2 regions of the Phyllobacterium sp. CL33Tsu genome follow, and region 1 is predicted to be linked to the other one. Evidence: riboswitches for the same ligand, from Rfam matches in the RefSeq annotation. Region 1 holds a riboswitch; the other holds the start of a gene.
What was found. Region 1 has a riboswitch for glycine ahead of BM074_RS06225 (D-amino acid dehydrogenase). Riboswitches for the same ligand answer to the same signal wherever they lie in the genome.
Positions count from the first base shown of each region.

Region 2: another riboswitch for glycine. It lies ahead of gcvT (glycine cleavage system aminomethyltransferase GcvT); the one in region 1 lies ahead of BM074_RS06225 (D-amino acid dehydrogenase).

Region 1 covers NZ_FORJ01000001.1:1,282,827-1,286,032, reverse strand. Annotated here, with positions in the region: gene ilvD (dihydroxy-acid dehydratase) at 1-801, opposite strand, end outside; gene BM074_RS06230 (Lrp/AsnC ligand binding domain-containing protein) at 966-1,202, opposite strand; glycine riboswitch at 1,307-1,393, shown strand; gene BM074_RS06225 (D-amino acid dehydrogenase) at 1,600-2,874, shown strand; gene BM074_RS06220 (autotransporter assembly complex protein TamA) at 3,159-3,206, shown strand, end outside.
Region 2 covers NZ_FORJ01000007.1:1,747-4,952, forward strand. Annotated here, with positions in the region: gene BM074_RS19740 (adenylate/guanylate cyclase domain-containing protein) at 1-708, shown strand, start outside; glycine riboswitch at 1,105-1,202, shown strand; gene gcvT (glycine cleavage system aminomethyltransferase GcvT) at 1,357-2,475, shown strand; gene gcvH (glycine cleavage system protein GcvH) at 2,481-2,849, shown strand; gene gcvP (aminomethyl-transferring glycine dehydrogenase) at 2,855-3,206, shown strand, end outside.

The DNA of each region.
Region 1 (3,206 bases):
ATTTTCGAAAGCGGCAAACGAGGCAACCGCGCGCGGCAAGACGGTTTCGTCATCCTGTTCGTAGTAGCGACGAGCGAGATCGACGACGAGATGGCCGGCCTCGACGAAGAGGCGGCGGCGGTCCGCATGGGTGGCGAGCGTCGAACCATTGCCAGGCAGCGACAGGCCTAGTGCCTCGGTGAGGCAGTTCATCGAATTGGCGGTGAACATGCCGGAGCACGAACCGCAGGTCGGGCACGCCGAGCGCTCGATGACCTGGACTTCCTCGTCGGAAATGCGGTCGTCGGCCGCCGCTACCATGGCATCGACGAGATCGAGCTTCTTTTCCTTGTCGCCCCAAACGACCTTGCCGGCTTCCATCGGGCCGCCGGAAACAAAGACGACGGGGATGTTGAGGCGCAGCGCAGCCATCAGCATGCCGGGGGTGATCTTGTCGCAATTGGAGATGCATACCATCGCATCGGCGCAATGGGCGTTGACCATATATTCGACGCTGTCGGCGATGATCTCGCGCGAAGGCAGCGAATAGAGCATGCCGTCATGGCCCATGGCGATGCCGTCATCGACAGCGATCGTATTGAATTCCTTGGCGACGCCGCCCGCACTTTCGATCTCGCGCGCAACGAGCTGGCCGAGATCCTTGAGATGGACGTGGCCGGGAACGAACTGTGTAAAGGAATTGACCACTGCAATAATCGGCTTGCCGAAATCCTCGTCCTTCATTCCGGTCGCGCGCCAGAGCCCGCGGGCACCAGCCATGTTGCGGCCATGTGTGGTTGTGCGTGAACGATAGGGAGGCATTTGGGATCATCCTGATGGTCGTGGTCGAAAAAGCATCTCTACAGACAAACAGAGCCGATGGCAAAATGGCATTTGTTTCCTGCGGGGCGTGCAAATTGTTGCATTTATTTCATAGTGGACTTCATCTCTGCCCGAAACGGGACGTAATGTCTCGGGGCTCGCGTTCAAAACGCCGTGAAAGTCATCGTCGTCAAGGAACGGGCAATTCCCGGAATTCCGAGCACGTTGTCGTTGATGAACTTGCCGACGTCCTTGTCCTCGGCGATGTAGATCTTTGCTAGGAGGTCATAATCGCCGCTTGTCGAATAAAGCTCCGATACGATTTCACGCTCGTAGAGGGCAGCTGCGACCTCATAGGTCTTGCCGGGGAAGCACTGCAGCTGCAGGAAGACGGGTTTCATTTATCTGCTCCGGTGGTCTGAACTGGTGCAATCAACATAATGGGTCCGGGCTTCGTTAGCCAGTTGTTCTCGTCTCGCGGTTGCGATATAAGCAGCCCGTTCGCACAGGCTATCTGGGAGAGACCGGTAAAACCGGCGCCGATGGAGCAACCGCCCCGGAAACTCTCAGGCAAAAGGACCAGACTAGCGTCGGACATCTGGAGAGTGGCGTGGCTTCGAAGGCTTCGCCCACCGAAGGAGAAAGCCCTGACCGGCGCAAGCCGGTAACGCAGCCGAGACAAGGGATGGCAAACATCCGGCAGGTGCGTAAGGGCCAAACTCTCAGGTCCCGTGACAGATGGGGTTTCGTGCCGCTCGCGGCGAAACTGGAACCATTTGTGCTGAAGGACTAACTGCCATGACCTCGATCGCCATTATCGGCGCTGGTATCACCGGCGTCACCACCGCCTATGCGCTTGCCCGCCAGGGGCACACCGTCACCGTTTTTGATCGCAACCGCTACGCGGCGATGGAGACGTCGTTTGCCAATGGCGGCCAGCTTTCGGCGTCGAATGCCGAAGTCTGGAACAGTTGGGGCACCGTGCTCAAGGGCATGAAGTGGATGCTGCGCAAGGATGCGCCGCTGCTCATGAATCCAAAGCCATCGTGGCACAAATATTCGTGGATGGCGGAGTTCGTCATGAACATTCCGCACTATGAGAAGAACACGATAGCGACAACCAGACTCGCCATCGAGGCGCGCAAGCGCATGTTCGAAATCGCTGCCGAAGAGAACATCGATTTCGACCTCGAGAAGCGCGGCATCCTGCATATCTATCGTTCGAAGTATGGCTACGACCATGCCGTCAAGGTCAACAAGCTGCTTGAAGCAGGGGGCCTAGACCGCCGCTCGGTCACGAACGAAGAAATTCACCACATCGAACCAGCGCTCGACGGCACGTTCCATGGCGGCTTTTTCACGCCCTCAGATTCGACGGGCGACATCCACAAGTTCACCCGGGGCCTTGCCGAAGCATCGACGCGCCGTGGCGTTCGCTTCGTAGGCGACGCCAATGTGCAGACGCTGAGGCATGAGAAGGATGGCATCGTTGTTGCCTGGAACAGCGCCTCACAGGCGCTTTCGCCGGTCGAGAGCGAGCGCTTCGATGCGATCGTCATCTGTGCCGGCATTGCCAGCCGCAAATTTGCTGCGCAGCTTGGCGACAGGGTCAACATCTATCCGGTCAAGGGATACTCGATCACCATCAACCTCGGTGACGAGGCAAGCCGTACGGCAGCGCCGTGGGTGAGTTTGCTTGATGACGATGCCAAAATCGTCACCAGCCGGCTCGGCGCGGGACGGCTGCGTGTCGCCGGCACCGCCGAGTACAATGGCGAAAACCGTGACATCCGTCACGACCGCGTCAAGCCGCTGGTCGGTTGGAGCCGCGATCTCTTCCCGGGCATGGATACATCGAATGTGGTGCCGTGGGCTGGCCTTCGCCCGATGATGCCGAACATGCTGCCGCGCGTCGGCAGCGGCAAGCGGCCAGGTGTCTTCTACAATACGGGACATGGCCATCTTGGCTGGACGCTCTCGGCTGCAACTGCGGAGATCGTTGCCGGTCATATCAGCGCGGCGATGCCGGCGGAAAAAACCGGGCAATCGGAGTGGCTGGCCGCCGCGGAATAATTGAACTGCAGAAGCGCCGGCCTGACCGGCGCTTCGTCGTTTCAAGCCGGTCTGTTGCATTGTTCTAACAAAAAGTGATCCGCACCCGGCAGAGTTCTGTGGCGATATGGCCACAAGAAAACCCCTAGGCGCCCAGAGCGTGGTCTTAGCGGGTTGGCCCACCCTGACCGGCATGTTATCAATTTCTTAAGCTCGGGAGAGGATTTTTAACAATCCGTGGGGATGTGTCTCCATGCCTGCGGGCGTAATGTGTGTCATTTTTTGAGTAAGGATTTTGCTGGTTGATGGAATTGAGGCGCCCACAGGCCAAGCTTTTCGGCGCCGCTTTGCTG
Region 2 (3,206 bases), on a different contig from region 1:
TGGATTTACACGCTTGTCATTCTGGCGGTCCTGAGCTTTGTTTCGCGTGTACGCGAGCTTCTCGGGCGCGACATCTTTGCCAACCTCCTGATCGGGCGCTATCGCAAACCGATCGAGGAGGAGCGCATCTTTCTCTTCGTCGATCTGGTCGGTTCGACGACCTTTGCCGAAGAGTTCGGCGATCTGCGGGCGCAGCAGTTCCTCGGCGCGCTCTTTGCCGCGTTTGCAGGACCCGTCCGGCGGCACAACGGGACCATCGACGACTATGTTGGCGATGCTGCGATCATTACCTGGCCGATGCAGCGGGGCCTGCGCAATGCCGACTGCGTCGCATGTATCTTCGACATCATCGATGTAATCGAGGCAAACTCGGAAAAGTGGCTGAGTGAATTCGGCCGCGTGCCGCGTCTGCGCGCCGCCTTGCATGGTGGGCCGGTGGTTACTGCCGAGATCGGGGTGGACCATCACAAGATCACCTATTTCGGCGATACGGTAAACACGACGGCACGGCTCGAACAGCTTTGCCGCAGTTTGAACACGCCGGTGCTGATCTCAAGCGATCTTGCCGCGCGGCTGACGCTGCCCGACGGTATTCGCAGCAACAATCTCGGTACTCATGCGGTTCGGGGAAAGGGCCAAAGCCTCGGCGTCATGGCCCTTGTGCGCCCGCGCGGTAAGCAGTCAAAACTCGTGGCGCAGCGGGCCTAGAACCTCGATATTTTCCGCACGGGCCGCAGTTGCAAGGCGCCTACCCAGCGTTGCAAGGGCATGTTTTGATTGATCGCCAGTGCGCCCTCAGCTGGCGCAGCACTCTGTTGGCCTCGGCATTCTGCTCGTACGCTCGTACCTAGGAAGGGGCCATGTATGCATCGACAATCAAAGCCACTTCAGCGGCGGCCTTCTTCGAATCCTGGCCTTTATTTCCTGAGCGGTAAAAGAGTCGGGGAGGCTAGCTTGGTCAAGCCATGGCCAAGCTGAATGTTCTCATATAGACAAATTCTGTCCGTAAAGCGTCAAATCTGCTTTTAGGGCGATGACAGGCCATGTGCGGTGCGATATGTTCGGAACGTCGAGGGCCTTGTGATTTGCAAGAAGGCAAGGCCCTGTCAGCTTGCGGGAGAGTGGCCAGTGTGCGAATGCGCCGGTCCACCGAAGGGGAAATCGCCCGAAATCTCTCAGGTACCAGGAACCGCAAGCCGATAAGGCAACTCTGGAAAGTCGGGGGAAACCCCGCGCCGAAGGTGTAAGTTCAGCCGGTGCCAAGGCGCCGCGAGCGAGTCTCTCAGGCTTCCGACAGAGGGGTAAAGCATCATTCCGTCGCTGTGGCGGAGGTCTTTGCATGTCTCTGGAGTAAAAATGGGCGCTGAAGTCAATCCTGAAACCGACGAACTGAAATCGCTGCCACTTGGCGACCTGCACGAAGCGGCAAATGCGCGCTTCGGCGGCTTTGCCGGCTGGTCGATGCCGATCACCTATCCGCTCGGCGTAATGAAGGAACATCTGCATACGCGCGAAAAGGCGGGCTTGTTCGATATCTCGCATATGCAGCTTTTCGAGATCGCCGGGAAGGGTGCCGCGGCGCTCCTGTCCCGTGCCTGTCCGCTCTACGCGGGCTCGCTCGCGACCGGTCAGTCAAAATATACTTTCTTTCTCAATGAACAGGCTGGGATTATCGACGACCTGATCGTCACGCGGCTCGGCGACGAACGCTTCGTGGTTGCCGCCAATGCCGGCAATGCCGCCGTGGATGAGGCGCATCTGCGCGACCTCGCCAAGGATTTCAAAGCCAGCATCAATGCCCTTGACCGCGTGTTTCTGGCAATTCAGGGCCCGCAGGCCGCAGATGTTTTGCAGAAGGCAAGCATTGCTGGCACCGATCTTGAGTTCATGCACGGGTACGAGCCTCAGCCTGGCTGGTTCATGAGCCGCTCGGGTTATACGGGCGAAGATGGTTTTGAGATCGGCCTTCCGGAAGCGGACGCCCGCGCACTCGTCGCCAAGCTTCTCGCGGACGACCGCGTGACATGGATTGGGCTCGCCGCGCGCGACAGCCTGCGGCTCGAGGCCGGCCTATGCCTGCATGGCCAGGACATTACGCCGGAAATCGATCCGGTCGATGCGGGGCTTACCTGGGCCATATCGAAGCAAGTCCGGGGTCAGGGCGGCTTTATCGGATCTGAAGCGCTACAGGCCAAGCTCGCCGCCGGGTCAGGGCGCAAGCGCGTCGGCCTGAAGCCCGAGGGGCGCCAACCTGTCAGATCCGGCGCGACACTTGTCGATGCCGGCGGCAACCCTGTCGGCATCGTTACCTCGGGTGGATATGGTCCGTCGGCGGGCCACCCGGTTGCCATCGGCTATGTCGAGAAGGCACTCGCAACGACTGACTCACAGGTATTTGCTGAGATACGCGGCAGCCGCATCGCGCTGCATGTCCACCCGCTTCCCTTCGTTACCCATCGTTACCACAAAGGATAATTGAAATGGCTGTCACTTATTTCACTGAAGATCATGAATGGCTGCGCGTTGAAGACGGGATTGCGACAGTCGGCATTACCGACCATGCGCAGGACCAGTTGGGCGATCTCGTTTTCGTGCAATTGCCGGAAGTCGGGCAAACGCTTGCAAAGGGCGATGCTGCCGTCGTCGTCGAGTCGGTCAAGGCCGCTTCGGACGTCTACGCGCCGGTCGACGGCGAAGTGACAGAGGTCAATGAGGCGGCAGCCAGCGACCCAGCCCTGGTCAATTCTTCGGCGGCCGGCGATGGCTGGCTGTGGAAAATGAAGCTTGCGGATACCAACCAATTGACCGGCCTTCTCGACGAAGCCGGCTACAAAGCAATTATCGGCTGATTATCATGCAGAACAAGGGCATCTTTCCGTTCACCGACCGCCACATCGGGCCAAGCCTTCAGGGCTCGCGTGCCATGCTGGCGGCAGTTGGCATTCCCTCCCTCGAAACGCTCATCTCCCAGGCGGTACCGAAGTCCATTCGGCTCGAGCGTCCCCTCGACATTCCCGAAGCAGTGAATGAGGCCGAAGCGCTCGCTGAACTTTCGGCTAAGATGGCGCAGAACAAGACCCACAAGAGCTTCATCGGGCAAGGCTATCACGGGACGCATGTGCCAGCGGTTATCCAGCGCAACCTTTTCGAAAACCCTGCCTGGTACACGGCCTATACGCCGTACCAATCAGAAATAAGTCAGGGCA